Regions from separate parts of the Streptomyces sp. NPDC001843 genome, predicted to be linked through region 2. Evidence: predicted binding sites of a transcription regulator. Region 2 holds the regulator's gene; the other holds the start of a gene.
What was found. Region 2 encodes HspR, which represses chaperone genes until heat shock. Its sites were predicted from a motif close to TTGAGNNNNNNNNNCTCAA; they were not measured.
Positions count from the first base shown of each region.

Region 1: the regulator HspR is predicted to act here: its motif matches at 8,380-8,398, upstream of dnaK (molecular chaperone DnaK).

Region 1 is NZ_JBIATQ010000002.1:409,578-420,607, reverse strand. Features, by position in the region: gene ACFYZQ_RS07265 (substrate-binding domain-containing protein) at 1-993, shown strand, start outside; gene ACFYZQ_RS07260 (ATP-binding cassette domain-containing protein) at 1,031-1,813, shown strand; gene ACFYZQ_RS07255 (sugar ABC transporter permease) at 1,819-3,087, shown strand; gene ACFYZQ_RS07250 (ATP-binding protein) at 3,136-3,588, opposite strand; gene ACFYZQ_RS07245 (STAS domain-containing protein) at 3,754-4,119, shown strand; gene ACFYZQ_RS07240 (zinc-ribbon domain-containing protein) at 4,196-4,486, shown strand; gene ACFYZQ_RS07235 (UTP--glucose-1-phosphate uridylyltransferase) at 4,604-5,521, shown strand; gene ACFYZQ_RS07230 (YqjF family protein) at 5,570-6,280, shown strand; gene ACFYZQ_RS07225 (hypothetical protein) at 6,243-6,926, shown strand; gene ACFYZQ_RS07220 (FG-GAP-like repeat-containing protein) at 6,948-8,366, opposite strand; gene dnaK (molecular chaperone DnaK) at 8,546-10,441, shown strand; gene grpE (nucleotide exchange factor GrpE) at 10,443-10,976, shown strand; gene ACFYZQ_RS07205 (TIGR03943 family putative permease subunit) at 10,963-11,030, opposite strand, start outside.
Region 2 is NZ_JBIATQ010000003.1:262,926-273,955, reverse strand. Features, by position in the region: gene ACFYZQ_RS09695 (MraY family glycosyltransferase) at 1-18, shown strand, start outside; gene dnaK (molecular chaperone DnaK) at 113-1,951, shown strand; gene grpE (nucleotide exchange factor GrpE) at 1,948-2,607, shown strand; gene dnaJ (molecular chaperone DnaJ) at 2,644-3,822, shown strand; gene ACFYZQ_RS09675 (heat shock protein transcriptional repressor HspR) at 3,828-4,280, shown strand; gene ACFYZQ_RS09670 (substrate-binding domain-containing protein) at 4,696-5,802, shown strand; gene ACFYZQ_RS09665 (LuxR C-terminal-related transcriptional regulator) at 6,123-7,169, shown strand; gene ACFYZQ_RS09660 (LuxR C-terminal-related transcriptional regulator) at 7,132-8,124, opposite strand; gene ACFYZQ_RS09655 (helix-turn-helix transcriptional regulator) at 8,130-9,101, opposite strand; gene ACFYZQ_RS09650 (hypothetical protein) at 9,272-9,523, shown strand; gene ACFYZQ_RS09645 ((2Fe-2S)-binding protein) at 9,564-9,860, shown strand; gene ACFYZQ_RS09640 (pyridoxamine 5'-phosphate oxidase family protein) at 10,010-10,423, opposite strand; gene clpB (ATP-dependent chaperone ClpB) at 10,574-11,030, shown strand, end outside.

The DNA.
Region 1 (11,030 bases), on a different contig from region 2:
GACGGGGGCGGGCCACCGAGGATCGGGATCCTGCTGCCGGACGCCACCACGGCCCGCTGGGAGACCCAGGACAGGCCGCTGCTGGAGAAGAGGATCAAAGAACTGTGCGGCGACTGCACGGTCGAGCATGCCAACGCCAAGGGCGATGTCGCCCTGCAGCAGGAACAGATGGACTCGTTGATCACCAAGGGGGTCGATGCCATCGTGCTCGTGGCCGTGGACGCCAGATCGCTCGGCGCCAGTGTCAGCAAGGCACACAACGCCGACATCCCCGTCATCGCCTACGACCGCCTCGCCCAGGGACCGATCTCGGGATACGTCTCGTTCGACGGCAAGGAGATCGGCAGGCTCCAGGGCGGGGCCCTGCTGAAGGCCATGGGCGGGAAGGTGCCCGGCGGCAAGATCGTCATGATGAACGGCGATCCCAGCGATCCCAACGCCGTCTCGTTCAAGCAGGGCGCCCTGTCGGTGCTCAAGGGGAAGGTGAGGATCGCCAAGTCGTACGACACGCTGCAGTGGAAGGCGGACACCGCCAACACGAACATGTCCGGCGCCATCTCCGCGCTCGGCGTCGGCAACATCGACGGGGTCTACGCCGCCAACGACGGCCTCGCCGCCGGCAGCATCTCCGCGCTGAAGGCCAACAAGGTCGATCCACTGCCCCCGGTGACCGGGCAGGACGCCGAACTCGCGGCCGTGCGGCGCATCGTCGGCGGCGAGCAGTACGAGACGGTGTACAAGCCCTTCGGTCCCGAGGCCTCCGCCGGCGGCGCCATGGCCGTGGCCGCGGCCCGCGGTGACGATCTCCGCCGGGTCGCCACGGGCACGGTCCGCCCCCCGGGCGGGACGGCGGTCCCGGCCGTCATGCTGACCCCTGTCTCCGTGACCGTGGACGGCATCGAGCGCACTCTGGTCAAGGACGGTGTGTACACGGTCCGGCAGATCTGCACACCCCAGCTCGGGGCCGCCTGTCAGAAGGCCGGGCTGACCTGACGGGCCGGTTCCGGCCGGGCAGGGACCCGGGAAGGAGATGGTTTCCGTGCCGACTCCCCCGTTGCTCGCCCTGCACGGCGTGTGCAAGCGCTACGGCGTCGTCGAGGTCCTCAACGACATCGAACTGGAGATCCGCGCCGGTCAGGTCGTCGCACTGCTGGGCGACAACGGCGCCGGCAAGTCCACCCTGGTGAAAGTGATCTCCGGCGTCGCCCCCGCGGACCGGGGCGCCATCGAATGGGAGGGCCGGCCCGTCCAGATCAGGCGCCCGCACGACGCCCGTGACCTCGGCATCGCCACCGTCTACCAGGACCTCGCGCTGTGCGGGAACCTCGACGTCGTCGGCAATCTCTTCCTCGGCCGGGAACTGCGCAGGTTCGGATTCCTCGACGAGGTCGAGATGGAACGCCGCACCAGAGTGCTGCTGGAACGCCTGACCCGCCGCGTCCCCGACCTGCGCGGCCCCCTGGTCTCCCTGTCCAGCGGACAGCGCCAGACCGTCGCCATCGCCCGCTCACTCCTCGCCGACCCACGGGTCCTGCTGCTCGACGAGCCGACCGCCGCCCTGGGTTTCGAGCAGACCACCGAGGTCCTGGACCTGGTCGACCGGTTGCGCGACCGCGGCCTGGGAGTCCTGCTGATCAGCCACAACATGGGCGATGTGAAGGCGCTCGCGGATCGGGCCGCCGTACTGCGGCTCGGCCGCAACAACGGCTTCTTCGACGTGAACACCGCGTCTCAGGAACAGATCATCTCTTCCATCACGGGCGCCACCGAGAATGCGCCCCGCCGGATGGCGGGCCGGGAAGCGGGGTGGTGAGGGGGATGCACGACATGGCGCGCAACACGCGGGAACCGGCCGCGCCCACCGCCGGGCGCCGGGGGCCGCACAGCGGTCGTGCCGTCGCCCGCACGGTGCGGGGCTGGACCGCCGCCTTCCGCAACAAGCTGGACGCCGGTGAACTGGTCCGGCTCCCCGTCGTCCTGGTCCTGGCCACGGTCTGGATCATCTTCCAGAGCCTGAACGACAACTTCCTCTCCCCGCGGAACCTGTCCAATCTGAGCGTCGACATCGTGGGCACGGGCCTGATCGCGGTCGGCATCGTGTTCGTCCTGCTGCTCGGTGAGCTGGATCTGTCGGTCGGCTCCGTCAGCGGCCTCGCGGCGGCGGTCTTCGCCGTGCTGAACGTGAACATCGGCATGCCCGAATGGCTCGCCCTGGTCGTCGCGGTGCTCACGGGCACCGTGGCGGGAACCGTCCAGGGTTTCTCCTTCGCCAAGACGCGGGTGCCGGCCTTCGTCGTGACGCTCGCCGGGCTGCTCACCTGGAACGGCCTCATGCTCTCCATCCTGGGGACGAGCGGCACCGTCAACCTCGACGAGGACGGGCTGGTCGCCAGGCTGACCAGCTACTACTTCACCAACGACGCCGCCGCCTACGGACTGGCGGCGCTCGGTACGGGCACGGTCTTCCTCGCGTCCTACCTGGACAGGCGGCGCCGCCAGGCCGTCGGCATGCCGCACCGCTCGCTCAGGGCGATCGGGGCGCGTACGGCGGGGCTCGCCGTGATCACCTTCGCCGCCGCGTACGTGCTCAACAGGTTCCAGGGGCTGCCGCTCGCCCTGCTGGTCTTCATCGTGATGGTGGCCGGCCTCGACATCGTCCTCAGGCGCACGCACTACGGGCGGCAGGTCTACGCACTCGGCGGCAGCGTCGAGGCGGCCCGTCGCGCCAGCCTCAGCGTCACCCGGGTGCAGACCGCGGTGCTCGCGGTCTCGGGCACCATGGCCGCGGTCGGCGGGCTGTTCCTGGCCTCGCGCATCACCTCGGTGAGTCAGAACTCGGGCGGTGGCGTCCTGCTGCTCAACGCCGTCGCGGCGGCCGTCATCGGCGGCGCGAGCCTGTTCGGCGGCCGCGGTACCACCTGGTCCGCGGTGCTCGGCATGCTGGTCATCCAGTCGATCGCGTCGGGAATGGCGCTCACCGACACCCCCACCGCCATCCAACTGGTGATCACCGGCGGGGTCCTGTTCGCCGCGGTGGTCATCGACTCGCTGGCGAGACGCTCGCAGGAGGCGCACGGACGGGCCTGACCTCGCGGCCCGTCCGTCGCGCGCTTCGAAGTCCACGCGGTCGCCGTGTCAGAGCGGGTCGTCCGGCAGGGCGATGCGGGCGGTGATGCGCTTGCCGACCGGCTCCCGCTGCACCTCGAAGCCCTGGGCGACCGCCATGACGATCTCCAGCCCGTGCTGGCCGACCCGGCCCGGGTCGGCGGCCCGCGCCACCGGCAGCACCGGGTCGCTGTCCCACACCCGAACTTCCACCAGGTCCCCGGTGATGCGCAGTTCCATCAGCAGCGGGCCGGGAGCGTACTTGCGGGCGTTGGTGACCAGTTCGCTGACCACCAGCTGGGTCACGTCCACGGCACGGGTGGACACCGGCAGCCCGTACTCGGCCTGGACACGTGCGAGGAAACCCGCCGCACGATGACGCGCCTGAGCGATACAACTGCCGTCTTCCTCAAGGGCGATGATGTCCTCCAGGTCGGCGTCCGTCACGCCTTCACCGCCAGGGGCCGACTCCACTGGATCCATAGCTGTTCCCCCGTTCACGCGGCTGCTTGTACCCGGCGCACCCCTCGGTATGCCCGCGCGTCAAGCGGTGGAGCCGAACGGATGTGTGGCCGCGTGGCTTCGGGGCAGGCTACCGACGCACGTAATGGACCGAGAGACATCAGCGGGCGGGTTGGTGAGGAGACGTTGACAGGCATCCACGAAGCGGCACAGTCCGGCCGGCCGGCGATCGGCCACTCCACCGTGGACGGCATCCGCGTGGTCACCCTCAGCGGCGAGTTCGACCACACCGTCCGCGAGCACCTCGGCCAGGCCCTGCTGCCGCCCGGCGACGCCACGCGGCCGCGCACCGTCATCGACCTCAGCGGTGTGACCTTCATGGACTCCAGCGGTATCAACGCCCTGATCAGCGCTCACACCGCCGCCGAGGACGCCGACGGATGGCTGCGCCTGGCCGGACCGCGGGAACCCGTCGCACGCATCTTGCGCATGGTCGGCATCGACGCCCTGATCCCCTGCTACCCCGACGTGGGGCAGGCGCTGGAGAGCTGACTCGCCCCGTCCGTGATCGCATCGTTCCGCCCGCCGGTACTGTACCGACAGCACCGACCCGGGAAAGGACGACAGCATGATCATCTTCGGTACCAGGGGATACCTGTACCAGCTCGCGATACTGACGCTGGTGTGCGGCCGCTGCGGCAATCCGGCCGCGCACACCCTCCGTAAGCGCGTCACGAAGTTCACCCTGTTCTTCGTGCCGCTGTTCCCGATCTCGACGAGGTACAGCACCCAGTGCACCTTCTGCGGCGCGGAGCAGAAACTGACCAAGGAGCAGGCGGAGCAGCTGCAGGCCCAGGCCGCGGGCGGCTACACCGGTCAGCCGGGCGGGCAGCCGCAGCAGCAGCCGTACCAGTCCTGACAGGTCACCGGTCGTGCCCGGACCGGACGGACCGGATGCGGCGGCTCGCGTTGGTAGCGTCGGGGTGTGCCGTGCCGGCCGGCACGGCGTGCCGTTCCTTCGACCGAGGAAGACCCGATGTCCCCGACGATCCGCAGAGCCGTGATCCCCGCCGCCGGGCTCGGCTCCCGGCTGCTGCCCCTGACCAAGGCCACCCCGAAGGAGATGCTGCCGGTCGGCGACAAGCCGGTCGTCGAGCACACGGTGCGCGAACTCGTGGACTCCGGCATCACCGACATCACCATCGTCGTCTCGGGCGGCAAGTCCCTGATCCAGGACCACTTCCGGCCGAACCCGGAACTCGTCGCGCAACTGAGGGCCGCCGGCAAGACGGCCTACGCGGACGCCGTCGAGGAGGTCGCCGAGCTGGCTCACCGGGGCCACATCACCTACCTCGACCAGCACGGTCCGTACGGCAACGGCACCCCGGTGCTGAACGCCGCCCGCAACATCGGCGACGAACCCGTGCTGGTGCTCTGGCCGGACGACGTGTTCGTGGCCGAGGTGCCCCGCGCCCAGCAGTTGATCCGCGCCTACGAGCAGACCGGCTGCCCGGTGCTGGCCCTGATGCCGATGGACCCGGGTGAGTCCCAGCGGTACGGCGTACCCGTCGTGAAGGAGGATCTCGGCGGCGGCACGCTGCGCATCACGGGCCTGGTGGAGAAGCCGGAGCCCGCACAGGCGCCGTCCTCGTACGCGGCCATCGGGGGCTACGTCGTCACTCCCGGCATCATCGACGAGCTGCGTGAGCAGACGCGCCGCTGGTACGAGCACCAGAGCGGCGAGGTCTACCTGACCGACGCCATCAACGCCTACGCCGCCACCCGCGCGGTGTACGGCCAGGTGATCCAGGGCCGTTGGTACGACACCGGCAACCCGGCCGACTACCTCGTCGCCCAGATGGCCTTCGGCCTCGCCCACCCCGAGTACGGGCCCGTCCTGCGCGCTCTGGTCGGTGAACTCGAGGCCGGGTCGGGCACGGCGCCGGGGCCCTGACGCCGGCCCGTCACGTTTCCGCAGGCGGCGGGCGGGGACTCGCCGGCTGTGGTGGCGTACGGAGCGGAGCAGCGGATACGGGTGCCGGCGCTGCGGGCCGGGTGGCTGACGCAGACGTTCGTCCACTGGGCCTACCCGCCCGAGGCGGTCCAGGCCCTGCTGCCCGACGAGCTGGTGGTGGACGAGTACGAGGGCGCCGCCTGGGTCGGTCTCACACCGTTCGTCATGGCCGATGTGCGTCCGTCCGTCGTTCCCGCCGCGCTGCCCGGACTGCCCACCTTCGCGGAGACCAACCTGCGCACCTACGTCCGGCACCGGGGCGGGCGGGACGGGCTGTGGTTCCTGTCCCTCGAGGTGGCGTGCCCGCTGATGCTCGGGGCCCGTGCCATCGGTGCGCCGTACCACGCCGGCACACTCCGTGTCTCCCGGGACGCCGGCACCGTCGTCTACGAGGGCTCCCGGTGGGGCGGCGAGGCCTCCTACCGTCTGGTCGTCCGCCCCGGGGACCCGGTCAGGCCGACGGAGCGGGACGTGTGGCTGACCTCGCGCTGGCGGGCGTACACCCGTCGGCTCGGCCGCTTGTGGCAGACACCCGTGGAGCACGAGCCGTGGCCGATGGCCCGCGCCACCGTCGACGTGCTCGACGAGACGCTCACCGCGGCGGCGGGCCTTCCGGCGCCCAAGGGCCGTCCCGTCGTGCACTTCTCGGAGGGAGTCCGGCATGTTCGGCTCGGGGTGTCCCGGCCGTACGCCCCCTGACGGGGCGCGGCACGGACGGCGTCCCCTGCTCCGTTTCACCGGCTGGATCGCCGGTATGGGCACGTCCTCGGGGACGCGGATCGTACTGGGGCACTGGCAGCGGTCGCCGTTCGGGCCGTTCAGCGATGTGATGGTCGAGCGGGCCGACGGGGAACGGCTGCTGCTGGCTCCCACCCGCCGCACGGCCGACTTCGTCAGCGGCGTCTACGTCTTCGACACGGTGCGGGTCGTGCCGGTCGACGTGAGCGTGGCGGACGGCGTCTGGACGGTGACCGCCGGGCCGCTCCGGCTGCGTTTCACCCCGGGCCGACGAGGCCTTCTCGGGTACCTGCTGCGCGCCGTCCCGGGCGTGGTCGCCCGCCGGCCTGCGTGGAGCGCGCTCACGGACCGGCCGGCCCGGCTGCTGCTGCCCGGGGTGCGGACCCGGGGCAGCGCCGGCGGAGGCCACCGGGAGTGGTACGGGGCGCGGGACCTGCGGCCCGTCCGAGCGGTGTCCGCGGTCTTCGCGGGCCGGGACCTCGGCGCCGCGGCCCCGGTGGAACCGCCGGTGCGTTTCGGGTTCGGTTCCGTTCCCCGCGCCCCCTCCCTCACGCGGGTCGTCACGACGATCGCGCCGTCGGCCGGCGGAGCGCCCGCCGCGGGGTGACGCGCGCTCCGCCGGGCCGGGTCAGAACACGCCCTTGTACCCGCCCCAGCCGGTGGCGACCTTCGTGCGGCCGCCGAAGGAGCCCTTGCCGTCGCCGGCGTTGCGCCACAGGGTGCCGGCGGTGTCCCGGGAGACGAGGTCGGCCTTCGCGTCACCGGTGATGTCGCCGACACCGACGACGACGTCGTAGGACGAGCCCCAGTCGTCGAAGACCTTCACGCGGGACTTGAAGGTGCCCGATCCCGTGCCGTTGTAGCGCCACAGTTCGTTGGACTTGTCCTGGACCAGCAGATCGCCGTGGCCGTCGCCGCCCAGATCACCCGCGCCGACGATCTTCTTGTATCCGGACCAGTCGGCGTACAGCTTCACCCGGGACGACAGCTTCCCGGAGCTGGTCGCCTTGTACAGGTAGACCGTGTGCGTCGAGGAGTCGCGCGCGATCAGGTCCGCCCGCCCGTCCCCGGTGACGTCTCCGGGCGAGGTCAGCACGTCGTACTGGTTGAATCCCGTGCCCAGCGAGGTGTACGGGGTCGAGGTCGTCACGGCCTTGCCGCAACCGGGCCGGTACCCGCGCAGCGTGCCGCTGCTGAAGCGCACGAGCACGTCGTTGCAGCGGTCGCCGTTCAGGTCGCCTACGGGGACGGCCCTGACGGAGGTCGCCCATCCGGATCCGGAGACCTTGCCCGAGTAGGCGCCCGCGCCGTCACCCTTCTGGATGGTCAGGCTGCCGGAGGAGTCCAGGGTCAGCAGGTCGCCTATGCCGTCGGAGCCGGCGAGGTCACGCCGTACCGCCGCGGCTCCGGTCACCTTGACGGTGCCGGAGGTGGACAGCGTGGCGCGGCTGCCGTCGGCCGGGACGGCGGTGAGGGTCCAGGTGTAGGAGCCGTTCGGCACCAGCGTGCCGCCCGCCTGTGCTCTGCCGTCCCAGGAGACTCTCACGGCGCTGCGGGTCTCGCCGCCCTGCCAGGTACGCAGCACCGCGCCCGTGGTGGCGCTCTTGAGGGTGACCTGCCAGGAGGCCGCCGGCTTGGACAGCCACCACCGCCCCTCCCAGCGTGCCCCGCCACCGTTCGCGGCGAAGGAGGACGGGGTGGTGGAGTCGGGCACGGAGAGCCTGGACGGCAGGTCGATGCCGGTGTAGGCGCTGACGACGTGGACGGCACCGTCCACGCCCACGTAGGCGATCTTGTTGGAACGGCGGTCGATCGTCCAGGTGACGCCCCGGGTGTCGGCGGCCGTCGTGGGCGCGACGCCGGTGATATCCCACATGGGGTAGTTGACGTCGTTGATGACTTCCTGCAGCCGGATCGCCCCCTTGGCGGCGTCGTAGTAGCCGTAGAAGTTGTCGCCGAGGAGCACGTCGCCGACCGGGGCGGGGTAGGTCTGCCCGACGGCGACGGCGCTCCCCGCGCGCGTCAGCCGATGGTGCCGTGCAGGCACGATCCCCCCTGTGTTGAGTTGTTCCGACTCAGACCCATTTCTCGCACATGCGTTCGTGAGCATACAGCCGCCTCACCCGTCTCGCCGGGCTTCGGTGGACACCACCCAGACCGAAGTCCCAGCTCGCGGCGGGCGGGAAGGTGGCGGGACAATGGAGGCGCACGAGGAGGGAGACCCAGATGGCGCGTCCGGTCGGCATTGACCTCGGTACGACGAACTCGGTGGTCGCGGTCCTCGAGGGAGGCGAACCCACCGTCATCACCAACACGGAAGGCGCGCGGACCACCCCGTCGGTCGTGGCCTTCGCCAAGAACGGCGAGGTACTGGTCGGGGAGGTCGCCAAGCGGCAGGCCGTGACCAACGTGGAGCGCACCGCCCGTTCCGTGAAGCGGCACATGGGAGACCACGGCTGGCGGTTCCCGGAACACGGCGACGGCATCGACGGCAAGCGGTACACCGCGCAGGAGATCTCCGCGCGCGTGCTGCAGAAACTCAAGCGGGACGCGGAGGCCTATCTGGGCGAGGACGTCACCGACGCCGTGATCACCGTTCCGGCGTACTTCGACGACGCCCAGCGGCAGGCCACCAAGGAGGCCGGTGAGATCGCCGGGCTGAACGTCCTGAGGATCATCAACGAGCCGACCGCGGCGGCGCTGGCGTACGGGCTGGACAAGGAGAACGACCAGACCGTGCTCGTCTTCGACCTCGGCGGCGGCACCTTCGACGTCTCCCTCCTCGAGATGGGCGAGGGCGTCATCGAGGTGAAGGCCACCAACGGCGACACGCACCTGGGCGGTGACGACTGGGACCAGCGCATCGTCGATCACCTGGTCAAGCAGTTCAAGAACAACTACGGCGTGGACCTGAGCAAGGACAAGATGGCCGTGCAGCGCCTGCGGGAGGCCGCAGAGAAGGCCAAGATCGAGCTGTCCAGCTCCTCGGAGACCACCATCAACCTGCCGTACGTCACGGCCTCCGCCGAGGGCCCGCTGCATCTGGAGGAGAAACTCACCCGCGCCCAGTTCCAGCAGCTGACGAGTGAGCTGCTCGAACGGTGCAAGGGGCCGTTCCAGAACGCGATCAAGGACGCCGGCATCGAGGTGTCGGGAATCGACCACGTCGTCATGGTGGGCGGTTCGACGCGGATGCCCGCCGTGACGGAGCTGGTCAAGGAGCTGACCGGCAAGGACCCGCACAAGGGCGTCAACCCGGACGAGGTCGTGGCCGTGGGCGCGTCGCTGCAGGCCGGTGTGCTCAAGGGCGAGGTCAAGGACGTCCTGTTGCTGGACGTCACCCCGCTGTCCCTGGGCATAGAGACCAAGGGCGGCGTCATGACCAGGCTCATCGAGCGCAACACGACCATTCCGACCCGGCGTTCGGAGATCTTCACCACCGCCGAGGACAACCAGCCCTCGGTGACCGTGCAGGTCTACCAGGGCGAGCGGGAGATCGCCGCGTACAACAAGAAGCTCGGCATGTTCGAGCTCACCGGTCTGCCCCCGGCGCCGCGCGGCGTGCCGCAGATCGAGGTCGCCTTCGACATCGACGCGAACGGCATCATGCACGTCTCGGCGAAGGACCTCGGCACCGGCCGGGAACAGAAGATGACGGTCACCGGCGGCTCCGCCCTCCCCAGGGACGACATCGACCGCATGGTCCGCGAGGCCGAGCAGCACGCCGAGGAGGACCGCGGGCGGCGCGAGGCGGCCGAGACCCGCAACCAGGCGGAGCAGCTCGTCTACCAGACGGAGAAACTCCTCAGGGACAACCCCGACAAGGTTCCGGGCGACGTGCGCGGCGAGGTCGAGGGCGCCCTCGCCGACCTGAAGGAGAAGCTGAAGGGCGAGGACGCGCGTGCGATCCGGGAGTCCCTGGACCGCGCGGCACAGGCCGCGCAGAAGATCGGCACGGCTCTGTACGAGCAGTCGCGCGCCGAGCAGGCGGCATCCGGGTCTTCGGCGGCTTCCGGGGCTTCTGAGGGTTCCGGGGACTCGGGGGGTTCCGGGCCGGACGAAGAGGTGGTGGACGCCGAGATCGTCGACGACCAGGGCGAGAAGGACGACAGGGCAGGCTGAGATGACCCCGATCCGCCCGCGGAGCACGGCGGAGCTCGAGCGCCTGCTCCAGGAGCGCACCGCCGATCTGCAGCGGGTCAAGGCCGAGTACGACAACTACCGCAAGCGGGTGCGGCGAGACCGTCTGGCCGTGAGCCGGATCGCGGCGGCCAACGTGCTCACCGCTCTGCTGCCGGTGCTGGACGCCGTCGACCGCGCCCGTGCGTACGAGCCGGCGACGCCGGGGCTGCGGACGGTCGCCGACACGCTGGAGAGCCAGGCCGGCGCCTTGGGGCTGGTGGCGTTCGGGGAGGTGGGTGACGAGTTCGACCCGACCCGCCACGAGGCCCTCACCCACCATGTCCGGGAGGACGGCGACCGCCTGGTGTGCACGGCGATCCTCCGCCCCGGCTACCGCCTCGGCGACCAGCTGCTGCGCCCCGCCCACGTGGAGGTGACCGGCCCGCCACCCGCCACCGCCCGCATGATCGGCCCCGCCGTCCTGCCGTCCCGCGGTGACCTCACCGCGCGCCGTCCGCGCATCACGAGGGCGTGAGCGGGAGGTCGTCCGTGAAGGCGTTGACCGGCTGGGGGACGCGCCGGATGCCGT
Region 2 (11,030 bases):
CGTGTAAGGAACGGATAAGACTTGAGCCCAGTCGACTCATGTCTGTTGACCCAGCGGTCCGCCTCATGCACACTTGAGCCTGTTCCACTCAAGTCAGCTGGAGGAATCAACCATGGCACGTGCGGTCGGCATCGACCTGGGCACGACTAACTCCGTCGTCAGCGTTCTGGAGGGCGGCGAGCCCACCGTCATCACCAACGCCGAGGGTGCCAGGACCACGCCGTCCGTCGTCGCCTTCGCCAAGAACGGCGAGGTGCTGGTGGGCGAGGTCGCCAAGCGCCAGGCGGTCACGAACGTGGACCGGACCATCCGCTCGGTGAAGCGCCACATGGGCACCGACTGGAAGATGGAGCTCGACGGGAAGCCCTTCAACCCGCAGCAGATCTCCGCCTTCATCCTGCAGAAGCTGAAGCGCGACGCCGAGTCCTACCTGGGCGAGAAGGTGACCGACGCGGTCATCACCGTCCCGGCGTACTTCAACGACTCCGAGCGCCAGGCGACCAAGGAGGCCGGCGAGATCGCCGGTCTGAACGTCCTTCGCATCGTCAACGAGCCGACCGCGGCCGCGCTCGCCTACGGCCTGGACAAGGACGACCAGACGATCCTCGTCTTCGACCTCGGCGGCGGCACCTTCGACGTGTCCCTGCTGGAGATCGGCGACGGCGTCGTCGAGGTGAAGGCCACCAACGGTGACAACCACCTCGGTGGTGACGACTGGGACCAGCGCGTCGTCGACTACCTGGTGCAGCAGTTCAAGTCCGGTCACGGCGTGGACCTGGCCAAGGACAAGATGGCCCTGCAGCGTCTGCGCGAGGCCGCCGAGAAGGCGAAGATCGAGCTGTCCTCGTCCACCGAGACCTCGATCAACCTTCCCTACATCACCGCGTCCGCCGAGGGCCCGCTGCACCTGGACGAGAAGCTCACCCGGGCTCAGTTCCAGCAGCTGACGGCCGACCTGCTGGAGCGCTGCAAGACGCCGTTCCACAACGTCATCAAGGACGCCGGCATCTCCATCAACGAGATCGACCACGTCGTCCTCGTCGGTGGCTCCACCCGTATGCCCGCCGTCGCCGAGCTCGTCAAGGAGCTGACCGGCGGCAAGGAGGCCAACAAGGGCGTGAACCCGGACGAGGTCGTCGCCATCGGCGCCTCGCTCCAGGCCGGTGTCCTCAAGGGCGAGGTCAAGGACGTCCTGCTGCTCGACGTCACCCCGCTGTCCCTCGGTATCGAGACCAAGGGCGGCATCATGACCAAGCTGATCGAGCGCAACACCACGATCCCGACCAAGCGCTCCGAGATCTTCACCACGGCCGAGGACAACCAGCCGTCCGTGCAGATCCAGGTCTACCAGGGCGAGCGCGAGATCGCGGCGTACAACAAGAAGCTCGGCATGTTCGAGCTGACCGGTCTGCCGCCGGCGCCGCGCGGCGTCCCGCAGATCGAGGTCTCCTTCGACATCGACGCCAACGGCATCATGCACGTCACGGCGAAGGACCTCGGCACCGGCAAGGAGCAGAAGATGACCGTCACCGGCGGCTCCTCGCTCCCGAAGGAAGAGGTCGACCGCATGCGCGAGGAGGCCGAGCGGTACGCGGAGGAGGACCACAAGCGCCGCGAGGCCGCCGAGAGCCGCAACCAGGGCGAGCAGCTCGTCTACCAGACCGAGAAGTTCCTCAAGGACAACGAGGACAAGGTCCCGGGCGAGATCAAGACCGAGGTCGAGGGCGCGATCGGCGAACTGAAGGAAGCCCTCAAGGGCGAGGACACCGCCGAGATCCGGGGCGCCACGGAGAAGGTCGCGGCCGTCTCCCAGAAGCTGGGCCAGGCCATGTACGCCGACGCCGCGCAGGCCGCCGGTGGCGAGTCCGCCGGTGCCGGTGAGGCCAAGGCCGACGACGATGTCGTCGACGCCGAGATCGTGGACGACGAGCGCAAGGACGGTGCCGCGTGACGGAGGAGACCCCGGGCTTCGACGAGAAGCCCGACGTCCCCTCCGGCGCCACCCCTGAAGACGCCGAGCCGAAGGCCGCCTCCTCCCCGAAGGAGGAGGCGGCCCCGGCCGGGGACGCGAGCCAGACAGCGGGTCTGGTGGCCCAGCTGGACCAGGTGCGCACCGCGCTCGGCGAGCGCACCGCGGACCTCCAGCGCCTCCAGGCCGAGTACCAGAACTACCGCCGCCGCGTCGAGCGCGACCGGATCCAGGTCAAGGAGATCGCCATCGCGAACCTCCTGACCGAGCTCCTGCCCGTGCTGGACGACATCGGGCGAGCGAGGGAACACGGCGAACTCGTCGGCGGCTTCAAGTCGGTGGCCGAGTCGCTGGAGACCGTCGCGGCCAAGATGGGCCTGCAACAGTTCGGCAAGGAGGGCGAGCCCTTCGACCCGACGATCCACGAGGCCCTGATGCACAGTTACGCGCCGGACGTCACCGAGACGACGTGCGTGGCGATCCTGCAGCCCGGGTATCGCATCGGCGAGCGCACCATCCGCCCCGCGCGGGTGGCCGTGGCCGAGCCGCAGCCCGGCGCGCAGACGGTCAAGGCCGAGGGGGCCGACGAGGCCCAGGCGGCGGACGACGACAAGGACAACGGCCCTGAGGAGGGCTGACGTCGTAGACACTGACGGGAAGGAGGGGCGTCGGGGATGAGCACCAAGGACTTCATCGAGAAGGACTACTACAAGGTCCTCGGCGTCCCCAAGGACGCCACCGAGGCCGAGATCAAGAAGGCGTACCGGAAGCTCGCCCGCGAGAACCACCCGGACGCCAACAAGGGCAACGCCAAGGCCGAGGAGCGCTTCAAGGAGATCTCCGAGGCGAACGACGTCCTCGGTGACCCCAAGAAGCGCAAGGAGTACGACGAGGCGCGCGCGCTCTTCGGCAACGGGGGCTTCCGCCCCGGGCCGGGAGCGGGTGGCGGATCGTTCAACTTCGACCTGGGCGACCTCTTCGGCGGCGGAGCCGGAGGCGGTGCCCAGGGCGGCGGCTTCGGCGGCGGAATCGGTGACGTCTTCGGGGGCCTGTTCAACCGGGGCGGTGCGGGTACCACACGCACCCAGCCCCGGCGCGGCCAGGACATCGAGTCCGAGGTCACGCTGAGCTTCACGGAGGCCATCGAGGGGGCCACGGTCCCGCTCAGGATGTCCTCGCAGGCACCGTGCAAGGCCTGTTCGGGCACCGGCGACAAGAACGGCACCCCGCGTGTGTGCCCGACCTGCGTCGGCACCGGCCAGGTCGCCCGGGGCTCCGGGGGAGGCTTCTCCCTCACCGACCCCTGCCCCGACTGCAAGGGCCGCGGTCTGATCGCGGAACACCCCTGCATGGACTGCAAGGGCAGCGGCCGGGCCAAGTCGTCCCGCACCATGCAGGTCCGTATCCCGGCCGGCGTGACCGACGGGCAGCGCATCCGGCTGCGCGGCAAGGGCGCGCCCGGCGAGCGGGGCGGGCCGGCGGGTGACCTGTACGTGGTCGTGCACGTGGGTGAGCATCCGGTGTTCGGCCGCAGGGGCGACAACCTCACGGTCACCGTCCCCGTCACGTTCGCCGAGGCGGCCCTCGGCGGCGAGGTCAGGGTCCCGACCCTCGGCGGCCCCGCCGTCACGCTGAAGCTGCCGCCGGGCACGCCCAACGGGCGCACCATGCGGGCGCGGGGCAAGGGCGCGGTCCGCCAGGACGGCACCCGCGGCGACCTGTTGGTCACCGTCGAGGTGAGTGTTCCGAAGGACCTGTCGGGGAAGGCTCGTGACGCGCTCGAGGCGTATCGCGAGGCGACCGCGGGGGAGGATCCGCGGGCTGAGCTGTTCGAGGCTGCGAAGGGAGCTTGAGTGGGATGGACGGCCGTCGACGCAACCCGTATGAACTGACCGAGGAGACCCCGGTCTACGTCATCTCGGTGGCGGCCCAGCTTTCCGGCCTGCACCCGCAGACGCTGCGCCAGTACGACCGCCTGGGCCTGGTCTCGCCCGACCGCACTCCCGGCCGGGGCCGCCGCTACTCGGCCCGCGACATCGAACTGCTTCGCCAGGTGCAGCAGTTGTCGCAGGACGAGGGCATCAACCTGGCCGGCATCAAGCGCATCATCGAACTGGAGAACCAGGTCGCCGCCCTCCAGTCCCGTGTCGCGGAGATGCAGGCGGCGCTGGACGGCGCGGCGGCGGCGATGCGTCAGCGCGAGGCCGCCGTGCACGCCTCCTACCGGCGGGACCTCGTCCCGTACCAGGAGGTCCAGCAGACCAGCGCGCTGGTGGTCTGGCGTCCGAAGCGGCAGGGGCCGTCGGACTGACGCGCACGCGCACGCCGAAGGGGTCCGGAGGGTGAACCTCCGGGCCCCTTCGCCGTGCCCTTCGGTGCCGGGGGGACGTTCCGGTGGGGACGTGCGCGTCGTGAATCGTTCGCTCCTGTGCTCGGATCGGGGCGGCGACCCGAGTGGGCGTTCGCGCTGCCGACGATCGCGACTCGCGAGGTATGGAGTTGGTTGCACCGATCTTTACCCACACGTGAACTCCCGCTGGGTGAAGGGTCCGTAAAGGGCGTTTGGAGGCGATTCCGCTCCGCCTTCACAGGTGCTGCGGAGCGTGGTGTTGCGCACTCGTTAAGTGATTCCGCTTGACGCCGGTGGTGGGCGACGCGTTGGCTTTTCAGACATCTGGGTGGCATAGGAGCCGCCGCGTCCCGAAACCCCTGAAGTGAGCCCTCGAATGCGTCGTATCGCCCTGTCCGTGGCCGCCACCACGATGACCCTCTCGCTCGCCGGCTGCGGCATGCTGAACGCGACGGGGGACTCGAGCGACGCAAGCCCGACCAAGGGCAACGACGTCACCGTGGGCGTCCTGATGCCGGAGAAGACGAACACGCGGTACGCGGAGTTCGACTACCCGATCATGCGGGACCGGATCTCCGAGCTCACCAAGAAGCAGGGCAAGACCGTGTACGCCAACGCGGGGTCGAGCCTGAAGACGCAGATCCGCCAGATGCAGCAGATGATCGACGACAAGGTCGACCTGATCGTCCTCGACGCCGTCGACTCGCACGGCATCGCCCCCATGGTGAAGAAGGCCCATGAGGCGGGCATCCCGGTCATCGCCTACGACCGGCTGGCCGAGGGCCCGATCGACGCGTACGCCTCCTTCGACAACGAGCTCGTCGGTGAGGTCCAGGCCCGCACCCTGCTCGAGGCGCTGGGCCCGCAGGCCGACACCTCCGACAAGGTCGTGATGATCAACGGCTCGTCCACCGACCCGAACACGGCGCAGTTCAAGGAGGGCGCGCTCTCCGAGCTCAACGGCAAGGTGACCATCGCCGACAGCTACGACACCCCCCTCTGGGACCCGAAGAACGCCGAGAAGGAGATGACCAAGGCGATCAACACGATCGGCAAGGACAACATCGCCGCCGTCTACTCCGCCAACGACGCCATGGCCGGTGCCATCGTCGACGCGTTCCACAACGCGGGCGTCACCCATCTTCCGCCCATCACCGGCCAGGACGCGGAGCTGTCGGCGGTCCAGCGGGTCGTCTCCGGCGAGCAGTACATGAGCGTCTACAAGCCCTACCCGGACCTGGCCCAGGCCGCCGCGGAGATGGCCGTCGCCAAGCTGCAGGGCCGGGACATCCAGTTCGACTCCCTCACCCAGGACAAGGTCGACAGCCCCACCAACAAGGACATCCCCGCCCAGCTGGTCACGGTGAACGCCCTGACGCAGAAGACCATCAAGAGCACCGTCCTCGCGGACGGCATCTACAAGGTGGACGACATCTGCACGCCCAAGCTCAAGGCGGACTGCGCGGCCATCGGCCTGAAGTAGCCGCCCCCGGGCACGGCGCCGGCCGGCTGCCGCATCGCGCCACCCCCGTGGGCGCGATGCGGCGGCCCAGGTCGGACGGGGAAGCCCGACCGGGCCCCACCGGGCGTCCTGGCGCCCGGAGCAGGCGGTACCACGATGCACCCGTGGCTTGAGGCGCACCACCATCAGCTTGTTGCAGTGCGGCGGGCGGGGGCGGGGCGATAACCGGCCATACCAGTGGTTTACGTCGGTCGTGGCGCGGAGAGCCGTGTTGCGGACCCGGTCGGGGCCGCGCATAGTTGCGCTGCGGAAGAGGCCGCAAACCGGGGGTGGAATGGGCGATGGCCGGGCACGGGACGGAGGAGCATCCCCACGGTGCCGACCGACTGTGCGAGGCCGGGGATCGCGTGTATTCCCGGGCCGTACGGCGGGGCCGCGTGGCACGCACGGACGCCGAACCGGTGCCCTGCCTGCTGGAGCTGGCACTGCTGCACCCGGACCCCGACGACATGGACTGGCTGGTGCCGACCTCCCCGCAGGAGGTCATGACCCGGCTGCTGCGCGGGGTGTACGACGAAGTTAGGGAGAGCCAGCGACGGGTGGGCTCGGCGGTGTCCGCGTTCGAGCGGTACGCCGGTCTGGGACGGCAGTCGCAGCCTGCCGCGTCCGTCTCGGCGGAGGGCACCGCCATCCGCGTCCTGGACGGGTTGTCCCGGATCCAGGCCGCGATGGACGAGGCGACCGAGGCCTGCACCACCGAGGTGCTGACCGTGCAGCCCGGCGGCATCCGGCGGGAGGACGAGCTCACCGAGGGACTGCACCGGGCGCTGGCGCTGCGCGGCCGGGGCGTGCGCATGCGCGACCTGTACACGCACGTGGCCCGGCACGGGCAGGGGCTGCTGAACTACCTGGAGCTGATGGGTGACACGGTGGAGGCCCGCACCCTGGACGAGGTCATCGACCGGCTGATCCTCTTCGACCGCACGGTGGCCTTCATCCCCGCCAACGCCGACCGCACGATGGCGCTGGAACTGCGTCATCCCGCGCTGGTCGAATACCTGGTGACGGTTTTCGAAAGGCTGTGGCGGCTGGCCATCCCGCTGACCGCGCCGCTGCCCGACACCGGCATCGAGGGCATCTCCCACCGCGAGCAGTCCATCGCGGCCCTGCTGGCGGAGGGTCATCAGGACGCGGTGATCGCCGAGCGGCTCGGTATCAGCGTCCGCACCTGCCGGGCCCACATCGCCCGGCTGTCGGAGACGCTGGGGGCGGCCAGCCGTACTCAGCTGGGGGTGCGGATCGCCCAGGTGGGGCTGGACGGGCCGCCGCGCACGGCGCAGCCGGCCGTGGTCAGGCTTCCCGGTCGAGGATCCCCGACCGTGCGATGAGATAGCCGAGCTGGGCCCGGCTCTCGCTGCCCAGGGTGGCGGCGAGTTTGGCGATGTGGACGCGGGCGGTGCGGACGTTCATGCCGAGGCGGTCGGCGATGACGGCGTCGGTGTGGCCCTCGACGAGGAGGGCGGCGATCGCGCGCTGGCGCGGGGTGACGCCGTCGAGGGAGGGGCGGCGGACGGCTTCCGGGTACATGGGGGTGGCCAGGTGCCAGAGCCGGTCGAAGGTGGTGACGAAGTACCTGACCAGTGCGGGGTGGCGGACCTCGAGGGCGAGGGCGCCGGTGCCGTCCTCGCTCGCGGGGACGAAGGCCACCGTACGGTCGACGACGACGAGGCGGTCGGGCAGTTCGTCGAGGGTGCGGGCCGCCGTGTCGCCCTTCAGCTGCTCGTTGTAGGCGTAGATGGTGGGCCGGTGGCGCAGCGTGTCCTGGTAGAGGGTGCGGATACGGCCGCCGCGGTCCAGCAGCGCCTGGTCGCGGCCGTAGGCCTCGGTCTGCGCGATGTCGCCGCGTGGGCCGCCGAGGCCGGTGTACGGCTGGATGCAGAGGACTTCCTCGCGGCCCTCGGCCATGGCCTCGTCGAGGGCGCGGTTGATGCGGTCGCTGCCGCTGAGGAGGCGCAGGGTGGGGGTGGCGGTGGTGGCGGAGTGCGGTGCGTCGATGCGCATCAGGGGATCGAAGAGCTCCACCAGGCGTTCCTCGCGGCGCTGTTCGTCGGCGATGCGGGAGCGGGAGGTGCGCAGGAGGCGGTTGAGGGCGACGGTCGGGGCGACCGGCTCCAGCCGCCCCGGGTCCGCGACGGCCGGCTGCAGCAGACCCAGGTCCAGCAGGCAGGGCGCCCGTTCGGCCTCGGTGCCGTCGATCCCGCCGTCCCGCAGGGCCTGTGCGTACAGTTCCGATGCCGCGCGGCAGAGCTCCTCGGGGCCGTGCTCCGGGTGCGGCGACGGTATGCCGCTCACCGGCGGCCGTCCGGCTCCGGCAGCGGGCCGTTCTTGTTCAGGATGCCCGACTGGGCGATGAGGTAGCCGAGTTGGGCACGGCTGCCGCTGCCCAGGGCCTGGGCCAGCTTGGCGATGTGGGCACGGCAGGTCCGTACGTTCATGCCGAGGCGGCGGGCGATGGCCTCGTCGACATGGCCCTCCACCAGGAGCTTGGCGATGGAGTGCTGGATCTCGGTGATGCCCTCGGCGTCGACTTCGTACGGCCCGCCGGCGCTCATCGGGACGGCTCGGTCCCACAGGTACTCGAAGACCTTCATGAGATAGCGGACCAGGCCGGGTTGACGCAGTTCCAGGGCGATCTTGTGGTCCTCGCGGACCGGGATGAAGGCGACCGTGCCGTCGACGATGATCAGGCGCTCGACCAGTTCGTCGATGGTGCGGTACTCGATCTTGCCGTCCGAGAGCTGGGCGGCATAGGCCAGTTTCTCCGGGTTGTACCGCGCCGTGTGCTGGTACAGGCTGCGGATCTTCACACCACGTTCGATAAGGGGCCGGTCCCGCTCCAGTCCCTGCAGCAGACTGGTCTCCGAGATGCGGTCGGACGGCTGTACCGTGACGAGTTCGGTCTGGCACTGGGAGGTGGCGAGGTTGAGCGCCCCGTTGATCCGCTCGCTGCCTTCCAGCACCGTGATGGAGTCGCTGCTTGTCGTCGCCACCGTGCTGAGCGCCATGAACGGCTCGAAGACCTCGGCGAGTTCGACGGACAGGCGCCTGTGCTCGGCTATCTCCCGTTCGATGGGGTTGAGCCGCTGGGCGAGGGCGACCGCCGGGGGTACCGGGCGCAGCCAGTCGGGGTCGTCGGGATCGGGGTGGAGCAGGGCGAATTCGATCAGGCACGGGGCGGTGTCCGTGTCCGAGCGGGCGATGCGTCCCGTACTGAGAGCGCTGGTGTAGAGGCGGCTGCCTTCTTCACAGAGCTGCGTCATCGCATGGGGATGTGCCGCTTTTGGCCGATTCGCCACTAAATCTCCACCCCCCAATATCCTGAACATGCAGGAACATGATGCACTGATTCTGTGGCCACCACGTGCCCGAATGAGCCATCGTCGTACGTGACGGGGGAAAAGGGGACCTTCAAGTGAGGATGAAGCCGACTATGCGTAACAGACTGCTTCGCTCGGTGTTCGTCGCCGGCTTGTCCGCCGTCGCGGCCCTGGGGGTGTTGAGCGGCGTCTCCGGCGCTAAGAGCGGTATCCAGGCGGTGACTGAGTGGCCGTCGGCCGGGAAGTCCCAGCTCCAGGCCGTCACTGAGTGGCCGTCGGCCGGGAAGTCCCAGGTCCGGGCGGTCACCGAGTGGCCCCTGGTGGCCGTGAACACCGGTTCGGCGGCAGGCGGAGCCGGGAGCTGACGTGACGACTCCGCCCGACGACCGCTCCTTCCGCCGCGAGATGGCCACCGCCTATCGCTCCGGCTGGCACTTCATCGACCTGGTCACCGCCATCCCCCACAGCGGCGACTCGCTGATGGTGACCGTCTTCGGAGAGCCGGTCGTCGTCACGCGGGACGAGGACGAGGACGTGCGGGCGTACCGGTGCCTGCGGAAGCCCCGCGGGGCGCCACAGCCCGTGCGATGCGCCATTCGCTACGGAATGATCTTTGTGAACCTGGACCAGCGAGACCACCGGTTGGCAGACCCGGGAGTCTCGGACGTGAGGACCATCTCGGCCACCCCCCGCAGTGCCTGACGCGATTCCCCCGTCGTAAAAGATCGCTCAGGTACTTCCCCCCGCAGCGGCGTCACCGTGACCTGAACACGGTGACGCCGCTGTCGTTTCGGCGGACATTTCCCCGTATGCGCGTGTTTGCTCGGCCCTTCAGGGTGGCCGAAACACGCTCAACCCCGCCCCAGGGCCCGCTCCACCTCTATCTCGATCACCACGCGTGACGGATTGGGCGACGGGACCCGCTCGTAGCGCTCCGCGTAGCGCCGCTCCGCCTCCGCCACCCGCTCCCGCTCACCGCGGACGTGCGCCCGCCCCTCCAGCGTCGCCCACCGGCGCCCGTCCACCTGGCACACGGCGACCCGGGCGCCCTCCGGCCCCGCGGCCAGCACATGGGCCGCCTTGGCGCTCGCCTTGTTCGTGATCACCCGGGCCAGCCGCGCCCCGGCGTCGTAGGTCACTCCGACGGGAACGACGTGCGGGCTCCCGTCGGGGCGGAGGGTCGTCAGCGTGCACAGGTGCCGCTCCCGCCAGAAGCTCAGATAGGGCTCGTCCGGGGCACCCGGATCCACGGAGTACGTACTCATGGAACGGAAGCCAACCAGAACCACCCTCGCGCCTCCACCGGAGCCGCCCGGAGCCGCCTTGAGTGGAATAGACTCAACTTTGTGTACGTTGGTTAAGTCAGCAGTGGGATGTACGGCCGACGAGCCGACGCCGAGGAGGAGAACGGACACGTGGACGCCGAGCTGACCAACAGGAGCCGGGAAGCGATCAACGCGGCCGGCAACCGGGCCGTGACCGAGGGGCACCCGGACCTCACGCCCGCCCACCTGCTGCTGGCGCTGCTCCAGGGGCAGGAGAACGAGAACATCACCGACCTGCTCGCCGCCGTCGACGCCGACCAGGCGGCCGTGCGCTCCGGTGTGGAGCGGGTGCTCGCCGGGCTGCCCAGCGTGACCGGGTCCACCGTCGCGCCCCCGCAGCCCAACCGTGAACTGCTCGCCGTGATCGCCGACGCGACCGAGCGCGCCAAGGACCTCGGCGACGAGTACCTCTCCACCGAGCACCTGCTCATCGGCATCGCCGCGAAGGGCGGCGCGGCCGGCGAGGTGCTGTCGGGGCAGGGTGCCACCGCCAAGAAGCTGCTGGAGGCCTTTCAGAAGGCGAGGGGAGGGCGCCGCGTGACCACCG